DNA from 2 places in the Streptomyces sp. GL_141 genome. Region 1 is predicted to be linked to the other one. Evidence: riboswitches for the same ligand, from Rfam matches in the RefSeq annotation. Region 1 holds a riboswitch; the other holds the start of a gene.

Region 1 (7,471 bases):
CGTACCCGGCGCCGTACTTGGACCGCAGGGAGGCGTGCCGGCGCGCCTCGGCGGCGAAGGCGGGCGCCTCGTACATGTGGCCCGTGATGAAGCCGCCCAGGCGGTAGACCCGTTCGGTCCAGCTGTCGTCCATCCAGCCGTGGGTGGAGAGCACGCCGGAGTAGCGTTCGGCTTCGAGCACGCGCAGCGCCTGGTTGGCCGCCTTGACGCTCATGTGGTCGATTTCCAGCATCATGTTGCGCTTGGTCATCCCGAGCACCGCGTACTCGCCCAGGGCGGTCAGGCCCCGGCGGTTGCACTGCGCCGCCTGCAAGGAGGCGCCGTAGTCGGGCAGTTCGACACCCTCCGGCAGTGCGCTCCGGATCCTGGCCTCCGCCTCCTCGCGGGAGGTGGCGGTGTTCTCGGCCGTCACGGCGGCGCCCGTCCCCTCATGGCCCTCGGCGGCCAGCCCGAAGCCGATCGGGTTGTCGTGTGCGGCGCCGGGGCAGGGCTCCGTGCTCCAGAAGGTGCCCGTCGACAGGAACTGGCCGGCGTTGATGGCCATGCCCTGGGTGCCCGAGTCGAACCGGACTCCGCACAGGGCATTGTCGAACTTGTGGCACAGGAACATGCTGCGCACGCCCAGCCGGTGGAGTTCGTCGAGGCCACGGTCGATGTCGGCCATGGTGCAGCGGGCACCGTCCAGCACCTGCTTGCAGCCGAACGGTTCGGAGGTCTCCACCCCGAGGACGACGGCGAGCTTGCCCTCCTCGATGACCTTGCGGGCCTGGCCCGGCTCGGTGACGACCCGGAACCAGCCCTTGCCGGGGCCGCCGTACATGGCGTCGACGTGGTCCTGGAGCTCGTACGTCTTCTGGATCTGGAGCCTGATCGCGGTCATCTCGTCGCAGCCGCGGTCCTTGAAGAAGTACAGCGAGCAGATGACGCCGTTGGTGACCATGTCGTTCACCAGGATCCGCTGGCCGCCCCGCCAGGCCCGCTCCACCCAGGCGTAGTACGTCTGCTGGTGGGTGGAGGAGTCGTGGGCCGGCCAGTCGCGGAACGTCGGCCAGCCGGTGGGGTCGTGCCGGCCGTCACCGCCCTTGGTGATCATGTCGAAGAGGGCGAGGACGCCGTTCGGGTAGTGCTCCGGGCAGTCCCCGAGCGCGTCCGCCGCCCCGGCCGTGGAGAAGACCTTTCCGCAGACCAGCCGTCCTCCGAAGCCCTCGTTGGACATCAGGTGGACGTGCCCGTCCACGTATCCGCGGACCCGGCCCTGGGCGTCGGTCCCGGTGAACGGCTCCCCCGTGACGTTGACCTGCGAGTCCGGGGCCGGGCGCGCCACCGGCTCCCACCACTGCGGGCCCGCCGACGCGCCGGCGGCCGAGGGGCCGAGCAGCAGGGTGACCAGTGCGAGGACCAGGCCGGTTAACAGGTACCGGCTTCGCCCGAGGGCTCTCCTTCGCCCGAGGGCTCTTCGTCGGTTCATCCCCATCCCTTTCTCCTTTTCTCTTTCACGATGCGTTTCACGACATGACGTGGGTGCGGACCAGGGCCAGGTAGTCGGCCGCCAGCCGGTGGCAGTCGCCGGGCCACCGCGCGGAGACGTAGTTGCCGTCCTTGACGGTGAAGCCGCGTCCGGGCCGGGCGGCGGTGTCGCGGACGGGCAGCGGCGGGCCGGCGAGGAAGTGGGCCGGATCGGCAAGGGCCGCGGTGACCTCCTGCTGAACGGTGGTGCGGTACGTGCGGTAGTAGCGGCCCAGCCAGAGCCGGGTGAGGTTCCAACCGGTCAGCTCCAGCAGGGACGTCAGGGCCGTCGTCCGCCGGCCGTGGAGGACCGAGCGCCCGGTGGCGGGATCCTTGGCGCGGGCGGCGAGCAGCACGCCGTGGCAGACGGCCCCCACCGGCAGCCCCTGGGTGAAGGTCCGGGCGAACAGGTACTGGGCGGTGGCGTCCTCCAGCAGCGTGCGCATGCCCGCGGCGTGGCCGCCGGGGACGAACAGGCCCGTGATGTCGGCCGGGTCCACCTCCCTGTACGAGGAGGGGGCGAGGAAATGGGGGTCCTCGGTGAGGTACCGGTAGGCGGCGAGCTCGGCGCGGCGGGTCATCAGCCAGGGAGACAGCCAGGAGAAGCCGAGGTCCGTGAGCCGGGGATCGGCGTACGCGGCCTTCCCGTCCGGGGTCGCGAACCGCACATCGAAGCCGGCGTCCCGCAGCGCGGCCCAGGGCACGGCCGCCTCGGTGGGGTCGTAGTCGCCCGCGGGGAGCAGGAAGAGAATCACGGCGTACTCCTCTGAGCGGTGGTGACCGGGACGGCGGCGGGGCAGAACGTCCCCGGCGCTGCGGAGGCCCTGAGTCCCCCGCTGCCCGCAGGCCGACCTTAGGAGCGGCCCGCGGCCCCGTCATTGACTCCGGCGGCCAACCCGTTGACTCTCCGGACCCGCCCGGGCGGTCGTCCCCCGGGGCGGTGGGGTGGGGTGCGGTGTTGACGGGGGCGGCGCGCCCGCATTGACTGACCGATGTGTCAGTCATCGAGCCGCCCTCCGTCACCGCGTGCTACGCCCTCGCCGTCCTGAGCGCCACGGTGGAGGGCGCCCGCGGGCCGGCTTCCTGGGCCCTGCCCACGGACCGGCTGGAGTTCGGCGAGATGCGCGCCCTGTGGGACGAAGTGCTCGGCGCCGTGGGCGCGGGCCCGCACACCGGGCTCCTCGTCGGTGACCGCATCAGGCCCGAGGGCCTGCACATCCTGGGCCACCTCGTCCTCACCTGCGCCAGCCTCGCGGACGCCGCGCAGGCGGCCGAGCGCTACCACCCGCTGGTGAGCCAGGCCGGCACGGTGACCCTGCACCGCCACGACGGCGTCGGCCGGGTCTGCTACCGGCCGACCGTCGCCCCCGCGGCCATGCACCCCCAGCAGGTGGAGGCGGTCGTCAGCAGCATGGTGCGGGCGGGCCGCTGGATCGCCGGCGACGACTGGGCACCCCTGGCCGTGTCGTTCGCCCACCCCCGCAGGGGCGCGGCGCAGCCGTACGCCGACGTCCTCGGCTGTCCCGTCGCCTTCGACGCCCCGGAGACGGCGATCACGGTCGCCGACGCGGACCTCGACCGGCGCCGCCCCCTCTACGACCCGGCGCTCAACGCCCTGCACCGCTCCTACGCCGACCGGCTGCTGGACCGGCTGTCCGCCGCCGGGACCGTCGCCGAGCGCGTACGGCAGTGGCTGGAGGACGCCGCGCTGGCGGACGCCGGCCCCGAGGGCCCCGCCGGGGAGCTCAGCCTCAGCGTCCGGACCCTGCGCAGGGCCCTGCACGCGGAGGGCACGTCGTGGCGCGCGCTCCTCGACACGGCCCGCCACGGCCGGGCCGGGCGGCTGCTGGAGACCACGGACCTGCCGCTGGACCGGATCGCGCCGCTCGTCGGCCTGAGCGGCGCGACGGCCCTGGTCCGTGCCTTCACCCGGTGGGAGGGCATGCCGCCGGGGGCGTACCGGAGCAGGCACCGGCCCGCGTCCGCGGATCGCGACGGGGCCGGGCGCGGGTGAGGAGGGTCACCGCGGGTGACGCCCCGGACGGCCGTCCCCGTTGCTAGATTGTCCGGCGGCCGACCCAAGGCCCCGGACGAGATGCGCCGTACCCGGTTACGCACGACGACGCGCGAGGTGCCGCACGAGCGGCGCCTTCCGCTGTCCGCGCCCGGGCAGCGTCCTCGTCGAGCAAGATGGGCCGAACGCCATGACCGTGCCACTCACCCGCAGCCTGTACCGGACGACCGCGCACGCCTCCGGGGGCCGTACCGGGTCCGTCCGCACCGACGACGGGCGCCTGGACGTCCGCCTCGCCCCGCCGCGCAAGAAGGTCCCGGGCACCACCAACCCCGAGCAGCTCTTCGCGGCCGGTTTCGCCGCCTGCTTCACCTCCGCGCTCGCGGAGGTCGCCGCCGAGTTCGGGGCGGACGCCTCCGCCGCGAACGTGGCGTGCGAAGTACAGCTCGGCACGACGGACACGCCGGCGGGCTACGGCCTCGCGGTGGCCCTCACCGTCAGCCTGCCCGGGTGGCGGGCCGCGGACCTGCAGCCGCTGCTGCACCGGGCGGACGCGGTCTGCCCCTACGCGCAGGCCGTGCGCGGCAACATCCCGCTGACGCTCCTGGCGGTGGACGACCCCGCCACCGGCGACGGAGCCTGAGCCCGGCGCGACGCGGCGCGGGAGGACGCCTGCGGCTGCCGGCCGGGCACCGCGCGGGCGGATACGGTGACGGCATGAGCGGATCCCGGCGCCTCGTGCGCACCTGGGAGGTCTTCCCCGGCTCGGGTTACTCGACCGCCTGGGTCGACCTCGGTCAGGGCGCCCTGGCCGCGCGCGGGCGCGCCGTCGGTCTGGACCCCGAGCCGTACTGGCTGGCGTACGCGCTCGAAACGTCCGACGGCTACGTGACCTCGCGCCTCCACCTGACGGTCGAGACGGCGGCGTCGACCCGCGAGCTGGACCTGCGGAACGACTCCGGACGCTGGACCGTGGACGGCGCGTACCGCCCCGATCTCGACGGCGCGTTCGACTGCGACCTGGGCCTCTGCCCGCTGACCAACACCATGCCCGTGCTCCGCCACGGCCTGCACCAGCGGCCCGGAACCGGACCGCACCACTTCCTCATGGCCTGGGTCTCGGTCCCGGACCTCGCCGTCAGTGCGGACCGGCAGACGTACACGCATCTCGCGCGCGCCGAGCACGGCGCGCGCGTCCGCTACGCGTCCGACGGCTTCCGCGCGGACATCGTCTTCGACGAGGACGGTCTGGTCCTGGACTACCCCTCCCTGGCCGCCTCGCTCACAGCATGACGTGCTTGGCCTGGGTGTAGTCCAGGAGGCCGGACAGGGAGAGGTCGCTGCCGTAGCCGGAGTGTTTGACTCCGCCGTGGGGCATCTCGGAGACGGTGGTGCCGTGGGTGTTCACCCAGACGATGCCGGTGTGCAGGGCGCGGGTGGCACGCATCGCGCGGTCGTGGTCGGTGGTCCACACGCTCGCGGCCAGGCCGAAGCGCACTCCGTTGGCGAGGTGCAGGGCCTCTGCCTCGTCCGCGAAGGACTGGACGGTCACGACGGGTCCGAAGATCTCCTCCTGCACGATCTCGTCGTCCTGGCGGACGCCCGCGACCACGGTCGGCTCGTGGAAGAAGCCGGGGCGCGGGAGCCTGCTGCCGCCGGCGACGATCCCGGCGTGGGGTGCGAGACGGTCCAGGAGGCCCTGTACGGCGGCCAGTTGGACGGAGCTGTTGAGGGGGCCGAAGTCTGCGCCGGCGCGAAGCCCGGCCGTGTGGGCGGCGAAGGCCGCGAGGAACGCGTCGTGGATCCGGCGGTGGACCAGGAGCCGGGTGGGTGCGGTGCAGTCCTGGCCGGCGTTGTAGAAGGCGACCGCGGCGAGCGCTGCGGCGGTGGCCTCCACGTCCACGTCCTCGTGGACGATGGCGGGTGCGTTGCCGCCGAGTTCCAGGTGGACCCGTTTGAGGCCGGCCGCGGCGGCCGCCGCGATCTCCTGTCCGGCGCGGACGCTGCCGGTGACGGCGATCAGGGCGACCGCCGGATGGGCGGTGAGGGCGCGGCCGGTGTCGCGGTCCCCGCAGACGACGTTGAGCACGCCCGGCGGCAGGTGATCCGCGGCGATCCGGGCCAAGAGTACGGACGAGGTCGGGGTGGTGTCGGCGGGCTTGAGCACAGTGGTGTTGCCGGCGGCGATGGCCGGAGCGATCTTCCATGCGGCCATCATCAGCGGGTAGTTCCAGGGGGTGATCTGGGCGCAGACCCCGACCGCTTCGCGGCGCAGCAGGGAGGTGCGGCCCTCGGTGTACTCGGCCGCGGCGGCGCCCGGGAGGTTCCGGGCGGCTCCGGCGAAGTAGCGGACGGCGTCGACGATCGCGGGCAGCTCCTCGTCCCTGAACTGCGCGGCGGGCTTTCCGGTGTCCCCGGTCTCGGCGGCCGTGAAGGCCTCCGCGTGCGCCTCGATGGCGTCGGCGATGCCGAGGAGGGCGCGCTGGCGGACTGCCGGGGTGGTGGTGGACCAGTGCCCGTACGCGGCCGCCGCCGCGAAGCAGGCCGCGTCCGTGTCGGCGGGGCCCGAGCGCGGGGCGTGACGGTGCACGCGCCCGGTGGCGGGGTCGGTGAGGGGCATGGTCGCGCCGGAGGCGGCGGGCCGGTCCGCTCCCCCGATGTGGTTGTGCAGGGGCCCGGGGTGGCCCTGCGAGGGCGCGGTCTGGTCGTGCGCGGGCCCGGTCTGGTCGTGCGGCGCGGTGGGGTCGTGCGGCGCGATGAAGTCGTGCGGAGCGTCAGCCACGGCGCAGGGCCTCCTCGGCGGCGGCGCGTCCGGTGCGGACGGCGCCTTCCATGTATCCGGCCACCCACTGGTCGGACCCGCAGACGTAGAAGGGGGGTTCGTGGGTGCCGTGCCGGGGGCCGACGGCCATGACGTCACCGGGGGTCCACTGGGTGACGTACCCCTGGGTCCACGGGTCGGTGCCCCACATCCGGATGAACGTGGCGAGCGGCCGGTACGCCTCGTCTCCGTAGAGGCGCGCGATGTCGGCCAGCAGTTCGGCGGTGCGCAGGGGGCCGGGCGTGCCGAGGAGGACGCCGTAGCGTTCGGGCGGGACGAGGGCGGAGAGGATGCCTTCGCTCTGGGGCCAGGTGCTGCCGAGGACTCCCTCACTTTCGGAGAGGCCGCTGAGGCCCTGGTCGCGCCAGAAGGGTCTGGCGTACGCGGCGGTGAACTTGGCGGCGAGGGCGTGGCGTTGGCGGTGCAGGGAGGCGAGCCGTTCAGCGCAGACCCCGGTGACGGCGACCGCGCGGAGCGGTCCGGCCGGAAGCGCGCTGACCACGGCGGCGGCGGTGAGGGTTTCGCCGCCTGCCAGGCGTACGGAGCTGCGGCCGGGCCGCCGTACGGCGACCGCCTCGACGGGTGAGCCCGTACGGATCCGGCCGCCGAGGCCCTCGGCCATGCGCAGGGCCACGGTCGCCGAACCCTCGGCCACGCGCAGGCCCTCCCACGCCTCGTACTCGTAGTGGCCGGTGCCGGGTACGGCAGCGTGTTTGCGGAGGGCCGCGAGCAGGGAGGTCCGTTCGCAGGAGCCGTCGGCGAGGGCGAGTTGGCCGATCTCCCAGAGGCGTACGACCGCCCGGGTGGCGCCCTGGGAGCGGAGCCAGTCGCCGACGGACAGCCGGTCCAGGTGCGCGGCCTCGGGGTGGGCCCAGGGGTCGGCCGGGTCCACGCCGGCGGCGAGCGCCGTGAAAGCGGCGCCGACCTTGGCGTGGCAGGCGTCGTCGCCTGGGCCGAACCAGTGGGGCGGGTCCCCGGCGGAGACTCCTTCGGGGGTGGCGCGGACGAGGGCGCCGGGCTCGGCGACGTAGCTCGGGACCAGGGTGAGGCCCAGTTCCGCGGCCAGGGCGGTGTAGGCGGTGTGGGCCCGGCCCACCACCTCGCCGCCGAGCTGGACCAGCCGGCCGTCG
Region 2 (7,471 bases), 2.8 Mb from region 1:
ATGAAACCGAACACGGTGTTGGTGAACACCCCGGCCGCGGTGGCCGTCCCGTAGGTGGCGTACCTGCGAAAGCCCCCGGCCGCGACCGCCCCGTAGAGCCCGGCTCGTCCCGCTACCGGCTGGCGCACCTCATCCCCTCCGTTTCCCAGGTCGTTGCTGCGTCGTTCCTACGTCGGCCAAAGCGCGCGAGCTTAGTGCGGAGGGGCGATCCACGCGAACGAATTACGCCCGTCCGGAGCGGAACCGGCGGCCATCGGGTAGACAGCATGAGGTACAGATGTGGATATTTCGTACGGCGCCGAGGAGTCCCGGAGATGAGCGACCCGTCACCACCGCCCGGCTGGACGCCTCGCGATCCCGACACCCCCGACGGGCAGCAGGCTCCGGGCGCCGACGCGCCCCCGCCTTCCGGATCAGACGCGAAGGGCGCGAAGAAGGCGGAGAGACGGCGGGCGAAGGCGGCGAAGAAGGCCAAGCGCAAGCGCACCGGCTGGCGCCGACTCCTCCCGACCTGGCGCATGGTCCTGGGCGCGTTCCTGCTCTTCGCCCTGCTCGTCTGCGGCGCCCTCGTGGCCGGCTACCTGCTGGTCCACATCCCGCCCGCCAACGCGGCCGCCACGGCGCAGTCCAACGTCTACCTCTACACCGACGGCACCCAGCTCGCCCGCGACGGCGAGGTCAACCGCGTCAACGTGCCGCTCTCCCAGATCCCCCTGACCGTCCAGGAGGCCGTACTGGCCGCCGAGGACCGCGACTTCCACTCCGAACGGGCCGTGGACCCCGCGGCGATGCTGCGCGCCGCCTGGAACACCGCGACCGGCAAGGGCACCCAGTCCGGATCGACCATCACCCAGCAGTACGTCAAGAACTACTACCTGGGCCAGGAACAGACGATCAAGCGGAAGGTGAAGGAGTTCTTCATCGCGATCAAACTCGGTCGTGAGAAGTCGAAGAACTACATCCTCGAGGGGTACCTGAACACCAGCTACTTCGGCCGCAACGCCTACGGCATCCAGGCCGCCGCCCAGGCCTACTACGGCAAGGACGTCGGCAAACTTGACCCCGCCGAGGGCGCTTACCTCGCCACCCTCCTCAACTCCCCCAGCGCCTTCGACGTGGTCGCCCACCCCCAGGGCCGCGGCCGCGCCCTCGCCCGCTGGAACTACGTGCTCGACGGCATGGTCAAGAAGGGCTGGATGACGCCCGCCGAACGCGCGGCCACCCAGTTCCCCGAGCCCGGCAAGGTCCGCCCGGCCGCCGGCCTCTCCGGACAGCGCGGCTACCTCGTCGAGGCCATCAAGGACTACATCACCGAGAACAAGATCCTCGACGACAAGACCCTCGCCGAGGGCGGCTACCGCATCACCACGACCATCGACAAGGCCCGCCAGACCGCCATGGTCGACTCCGTCAACGACAAGATGGTCAGCAAGCTCGAACCCGACAAGCGCAAGGCGGACCGCGTCGTACGCACCGGAGCCGTCTCCATCGACCCGGCCACCGGCAAGGTCGTCGCCCTGTACGGCGGCATCGACTACACCAAGCAGTACGTCAACAACGCCACCCGGCACGACTACCAAGTGGCCTCCACCTTCAAGCCGTTCGTCTTCGCCTCCGCCGTGCAGAACGACTCCCGCACCCAGGACGGCCGCACGATCACCCCGTACACGATCTACAACGGCGACAACAAGCGGCGCGTCGTCGGCACCCGCATCCCCTACGCACCGGAGAACGAGGGGCAGGTCAGCTACGGCAACATCACCGTCAACACCGCCACCGACCTCTCCGTCAACACCGTCTTCGCCCAGATGGTCGTCGACGTCGGCACCGACAAGGTCAAGCAGACCGCCATCGCCCTCGGCATCCCCGAGAACACCCCGAACTTCGACCCGGGACCGGCCATGGCACTGGGCACCATGCAGGCCAGCGTCCTGGACATGACCCAGGCCTACGCGACCCTCGCCGCCCACGGACGCCACACCCCGCACACCTTCGTCGAAAAGATCACCAAGGCCGGGGACACCGTCCCGCTCCCGCCGCGCGACCCGGCCCAGGCCGTCAGCCGCGAAGCCGCCGACACCACCACGTCCATGCTGGTCAGCGTCGTGGACAACGGCACCGGCACGGCCGCCCTGGCCGCCGGCCACCCGGCCGCGGGCAAGACGGGGACCGGCGAACTGGACCGCTCGGCCTGGTTCGCGGCGTACACCCCGAACCTGGTCACGGTCGTCTCGATGATGGGCCAGGACCCGGACACCGGCGCCCTGGAATCCCTTTACGGGGCCCTGGGCGAGGCCCGCATCGGGGGCGGCGGCTACCCGGCCCGGATCTGGGCCCAGTACACGAAGACGGCCCTGGCGGACACCGACCCCGTCGACTTCGACCTGGAGCTCATGCCCGGCGCGAACCGGCCCCCGCAGCCCCTGCCCGTGGACCCGGACCCGAGCCGGTCCCCGGAGGAAACCCCGGGCGACCGCCCCTCGAACCGGCCGGGCCGCCCGACGCGGACCCCGTCGACGGGCGGACAGACCAACGGGGGACAGACGAACGGCGGACAGACGAACGGGGGCCAGACCGACGGGGGGCAGACCACCGGGGGCCAGAACACCGGCGGTCAGACCACGGGCGGCCAGCCGGACGGCGGCCAGAACACCGGGGGCCAGACCGACGGCGGCACCACGACCGGCACCACGACGGGCACACAGGGCGGCACCACCGAGGGCCTGCGCCCACCGGCGGACCTACTGGAGTAACCAGGACCCGGTCGTCAGTCAGTGACCGGAGGTCGCCTTCAGCCCCACGACGGCGGCCAGCAGCAGACAGATGAAGAAGATCCGGGCGGCGGTGACGGGCTCACCCATGGCGACCATCCCGACCACCGCCGCACCGGCCGCGCCGATGCCGACCCACACGCCGTACGCCGTACCGATCGGCAGGGTCTTGACCGCGATCGACAGCAGCACCATGCTCGCCACGATGCCGGCGCCCGTGAACACGCTCGGCCAGAACCGGGTGAATCCCTCGGTGAACTTCATGCCGATCGACCAAGCGACTTCGATCAGACCGGCGACGATGAGCAGAACCCAGGCCATGACAGGCACCTCCGGGACGAGAGCGGAACGGGGTGCGTCGTCTTGTCCTGCAGCCACTGGCCACTGGCCACTGGCAACCCGGTACGGCGCGTCTCGTCGGGGGTTCCCCACCACCGTAGCAAAACCGAACGAAAAGGGCCGGTGACGATGGTCACCGGCCCTTTTCCAGCTCTGCGCGCGGGCTACAGATACAGCCCCGTGGAGTCTTCCGACCCCTCCAGCCGCTCGGCGGCCACGGCGTGCAGGTCCCGCTCCCGCATCAGCAGGTACGTCGCCCCGCGGACCTCGACCTCGGCCCGCTCCTCGGGGTCGTACAGGACCCGGTCCCCCGGCTCGACCGTCCGTACGTTCTGCCCGACCGCGACCACTTCGGCCCAGGCCAGCCGCTTGCCCACGGCGGCCGTCGCCGGGATCAGGATGCCGCCGCCAGAGCGGCGCTCACCCTCCGGCGAATCGGATTTCACGAGCACGCGGTCGTGCAGCATGCGGATGGGCAGCTTGTCGTGGGTGGTGGTGTTCTCGCTCACGGAGCGAACCTACCCGCCCACACCCGCCCCGCACCCCGCAGGGTCATCAGCGCTTGCGCCGCGCCGACATCACCAGCAGGCCCACGACGCCGACCGCGAGCAGTGCGACCGGCACGATCCGCTCGACGCGCGGGGCGCCATCGTCGTGGCGCAGCGCATCACCGGCGTCGGTGACGAGGCGGTTCACCGTCGCCACGGCGCGACCGACGACGTGGTCGATGTTGCCGACCACCTTCGCCTTGGCGTCCCCGACGATCGTCTTGGGGTGCATCCGCACCCCGATCTCGTCGAGCGCCTCAGCGAGCTGCTCGCGGCGACGGACGATGTCCGCCTCGATCTGTGCGGGGGTCCTGGCTTCCGGCACCGCGCTGCCTCCGTCGTCGTGGTCGGTCCCTTGGCGGGCGTAGCCCACCATGAACAGTCTGTCAGCAGCTTAGTCTCGACACCGTACCGATCCCCTCTTGAGGAGACTGTTGAGAATGAGCGAGCGACTTGAGCCGGGCGACATCGCCCCCGCCTTCACCCTGCCCGACGCGGACGGCAACGAGATCTCGCTCGCCGACCACAAGGGCCGCAAGGTGATCGTGTACTTCTACCCGACCGCCCTGACCCCGGGCTGCACCAAGCAGGCCTGCGACTTCACGGACAACCTGGCCGTCCTGGCCACGGCCGGCTACGACGTCATCGGCGTCTCCCCGGACAAGCCGGAGAAGCTGGCGAAGTTCCGCGAGCAGGAGCACCTGAAGGTCACCCTGGTCAGCGACCCCTCGAAGGAGGTCCTGACGGCGTACGGGGCGTTCGGCGAGAAGAAGCTGTACGGCAAGACCGTCACCGGGGTCATCCGCTCCACGGTGATCGTCGACGAGGAGGGCAAGGTCGAACGCGCCCTCTACAACGTCAAGGCCACGGGCCACGTAGCCAAAATCATCAAGGACCTGGGCATCTGATCCCCGCCCCTCCTTCCGGAACGGCCCGCACCCGACAAACGGTGCGGGCTGTTCCGTTTATCGGACGAAATCAGCCGCAACCGTCCGACTATCGGTCCGTTACTCCATGCGAGGGCCGCACGTGCGGCCGAGAAATGGAGGGGCCGATGCCCATCAGTCAGTACACGAAGGAACGCCTCACAGAGGCGGCGGAGGAGTCGCGGACGCTGTCCGAGGCTCTGGGGAAGCTCGGGGTGGACCCGAAGGGTGGGTCGCGGAGGTACCTGCTCGACCGCATGCGGAAGTTGGGTGTGGACGTCTCACACTTCGAGCGCGAGGGGGTGAAGTGGACGAGGGAGATCCTGAGCGAAGTTGTCGCATCCTCGACGACGATGTGCGAGGTGCTGCGCCGACTCGGTCTCGACGTTGTCGGCGGCCACCACACTCACATCAGCCGCAAGGTCAAGAGGTTCGGGATAGACACCTCTCACTTCGCACCCCCGCCGAGCACGGTAGGCACGCGAGATATCCGTCGCCGTCGTTCCGCCGAGGAAATCCTGCGCGACGACCGGTCTCCGATCGCCACTCGGGTCGACCCCACCAGGCTCAGGCGCGCACTCCTGGAGACCGGACGGGAGGAGCGCTGCGCTCTATGCGGGCTAGAGGCGGTCTGGCAAGGTGCGCCGCTACCCCTGGAGGTCGACCACATTGACGGAGAGTGGCGCAACAACCAAGCAACCAACCTGCGGCTCCTGTGCCCCAACTGCCACTCAACGACGGACACGTACCGCGGGCGCGGCAAGGGGCGGCGATGAGCAGCAGTGATCGTGCGGCGTACGTGCGGCGCGGGAAGCCGGACGAGAATGCCCTGCGTGAAGCCGTCGCGCAATCACACTCTCTAGCGGAGACCTTGCGCCGTCTGGGCAGGCCCCTGTCAGGCAGTCAGCATGCCGCGCTCAAGCGATGGATCGAGGAAGCCTCCCTCCCGACCGCCCACTTCACGGGGCAGGCACATCAGCGCGGCAAGAGAGGAACCACCGCACGGCCCGCCGACGATGTACTCGTTCGACACGAGGGTGAGCGCCGGACCACGACCAAGACTCTGCGCCGCGCATTGCGCGAGATCGGCGTTCCGGACGTGTGCGCCGGCTGCGGGACGACTCCGGAGTGGCTAGGCCTCCCCATGACGCTGGAGATCGACCACATCAATGGCGATTGGAGCGACGACCGCCGCGAGAACCTGCGACTGCTATGCCCCAACTGCCATGCAATTACGACCACCTGGTGTCGGGGAGGCCGCAGCAAGCCCCTTCATTGATCTTGTCCGACCGGTCGCAGCCGCCTGCCGCTATCATGGCAAGCGGCTAGCGGCGGTGGCGCAACGGCGACGCAGCAGACTTAGGATCTGTGGCCCGTGAAACGGCTTGAGGGTTCGAATCCCTTCCGCCGCACCATTACGGCCTGTGAATCGAAGGATTGATTCACAGGCCGTTCGCATGAGTGGCGTCAGCCCAACAGCTCCCGCACCACCGGAACCAGGGCTCGGAAGGCCTGGCCTCGGTGGGAGATGGCGTTTTTTTCGGACGGCGTGAGTTCCGCGCAGGTGCGGGTCTCGCCCAGGGGCTGGAGGATCGGGTCGTAGCCGAAGCCGCCCGTGCCGGCCGGGGTGTGGCGCAGGGTGCCCAGGAGGCGGCCTTCGACGACGCGTTCCGTGCCGTCCGGGAGGGCGAGGGCGGCCGCGCAGAAGAAGTGGGCGCCGCGGTGTTCGTCGGCGATGTCGCCGAGTTGGGACAGCAGGAGCGCCAGGTTCGCCTTGTCGTCGCCGTGGGCGCCGGCCCAGCGGGCCGAGAAGATGCCCGGGGCTCCGTTCAGGACGTCCACGCAGAGGCCCGAGTCGTCGGCGACGGCCGGCAGGCCGGTGGCCCGGGCCAGGGCGTGGGCCTTGAGGAGGGCGTTCTCGGCGAAGGTGACGCCGGTTTCCTTGACGTCGGGGATCTCCGGGTACGCGTCCGCGCCGACCAGCTCGTGCGGCAGGCCGGCGGCGGACAGGATGGCGCGGAGCTCGGTGACCTTGCCCGCGTTGCGCGTGGCGAGGATCAGGCGGCTGGGCTGCATGGAGGTCATGCGGCCATTATCCGGGCCGCCCTCCGGCCTCCGGGCCACGGGATCAGCCCGGGGTGCAGACCTTCGAGATCTCCTTGGCCGCGTCCGCGACCGGGGTGACGTCGGGGGTCGTGGTGCCGCTCTCGATGGAGGTGCGGACGTTCTGGACGGCCGTGTTCATCGAGGAAATGGCCTTGCTCAGGTCGGCGTTGTCCGTCTGGTCGCCGACCTTCTTGAGGTTGGCCTCGATCGCGTTGAGCGCGTTCTGGGCGTCCTGCGGGCTGTTGCCGGCCTGCGAGACCGCCTGCTGGAGGTCGTTCGCACCGTCGGTGATGGCGACCGCCGTGCTCGCGCAGTCCATCGCGGTCGAGATCGCGTCGCAGGAGGTGATCGCGGGTATGGCGAGCGCTGCCGTCAGGGCGACGGCTGCCAGGCGGTACTTCGGCTTCACTTCGGCCCCCAGGAGGATGTGCACGGATGCGGACGTTCGGGTACGTGGACGGGCGCACGGCTTCGACGCCGTGCACCCGTACACCGAGAGACGCGCGGACGGGCCGCGCGGTTGCCGAGAGCGCTAGAGCGTGAGCTCCAGGGCGCCGAGCTGCAGGGCCTCCAGGTCGGCGCAGCCGCCGGCGGCCAGGTCGAGGAGGGCGTTGAGTTCCTTGCGGTCGAAGGGCTCGCCCTCGGCCGTGCCCTGGACCTCGACGAAGCGTCCGTCGCCGGTGCAGACCACGTTCATGTCGGTCTCGGCGCGCACGTCCTCCTCGTAGCAGAGGTCGAGGAGCGGGACGCCGTCCACGATGCCGACGCTGACGGCGGCGAC

Evidence for each region. A riboswitch is a leader RNA that binds a small molecule or an ion and turns the genes downstream of it on or off. The one in region 1 is predicted to bind guanidine.
Region 2: it holds a riboswitch for guanidine, as region 1 does, so the genes downstream of both, AC3IX6_RS24125 (DMT family transporter) here and AC3IX6_RS36435 (Ohr family peroxiredoxin) in region 1, are expected to answer to the same signal.

Annotation. Positions count from the first base shown of each region.
Region 1 is NZ_CM174402.1:8,193,128-8,200,598, reverse strand. Features, by position in the region: gene AC3IX6_RS36450 (discoidin domain-containing protein) at 1-1,468, opposite strand, end outside; gene AC3IX6_RS36445 (type 1 glutamine amidotransferase domain-containing protein) at 1,506-2,261, opposite strand; gene AC3IX6_RS36440 (AraC family transcriptional regulator) at 2,501-3,520, shown strand; guanidine-III (ykkC-III) riboswitch at 3,573-3,635, shown strand; gene AC3IX6_RS36435 (Ohr family peroxiredoxin) at 3,711-4,163, shown strand; gene AC3IX6_RS36430 (putative glycolipid-binding domain-containing protein) at 4,238-4,813, shown strand; gene AC3IX6_RS36425 (aldehyde dehydrogenase family protein) at 4,803-6,140, opposite strand; gene AC3IX6_RS36420 (flavin monoamine oxidase family protein) at 6,295-7,471, opposite strand, start outside.
Region 2 is NZ_CM174402.1:5,431,030-5,438,500, reverse strand. Features, by position in the region: gene AC3IX6_RS24135 (ABC transporter permease) at 1-128, opposite strand, end outside; gene AC3IX6_RS24130 (transglycosylase domain-containing protein) at 315-2,753, shown strand; gene AC3IX6_RS24125 (DMT family transporter) at 2,772-3,092, opposite strand; guanidine-III (ykkC-III) riboswitch at 3,124-3,217, opposite strand; gene AC3IX6_RS24120 (GroES family chaperonin) at 3,275-3,619, opposite strand; gene AC3IX6_RS24115 (DUF3618 domain-containing protein) at 3,666-3,983, opposite strand; gene bcp (thioredoxin-dependent thiol peroxidase) at 4,099-4,566, shown strand; gene AC3IX6_RS24105 (HNH endonuclease signature motif containing protein) at 4,713-5,360, shown strand; gene AC3IX6_RS24100 (HNH endonuclease signature motif containing protein) at 5,357-5,863, shown strand; tRNA gene AC3IX6_RS24095 (tRNA-Leu) at 5,913-5,999, shown strand; gene rdgB (RdgB/HAM1 family non-canonical purine NTP pyrophosphatase) at 6,052-6,660, opposite strand; gene AC3IX6_RS24085 (hypothetical protein) at 6,713-7,123, opposite strand; gene rph (ribonuclease PH) at 7,223-7,471, opposite strand, start outside.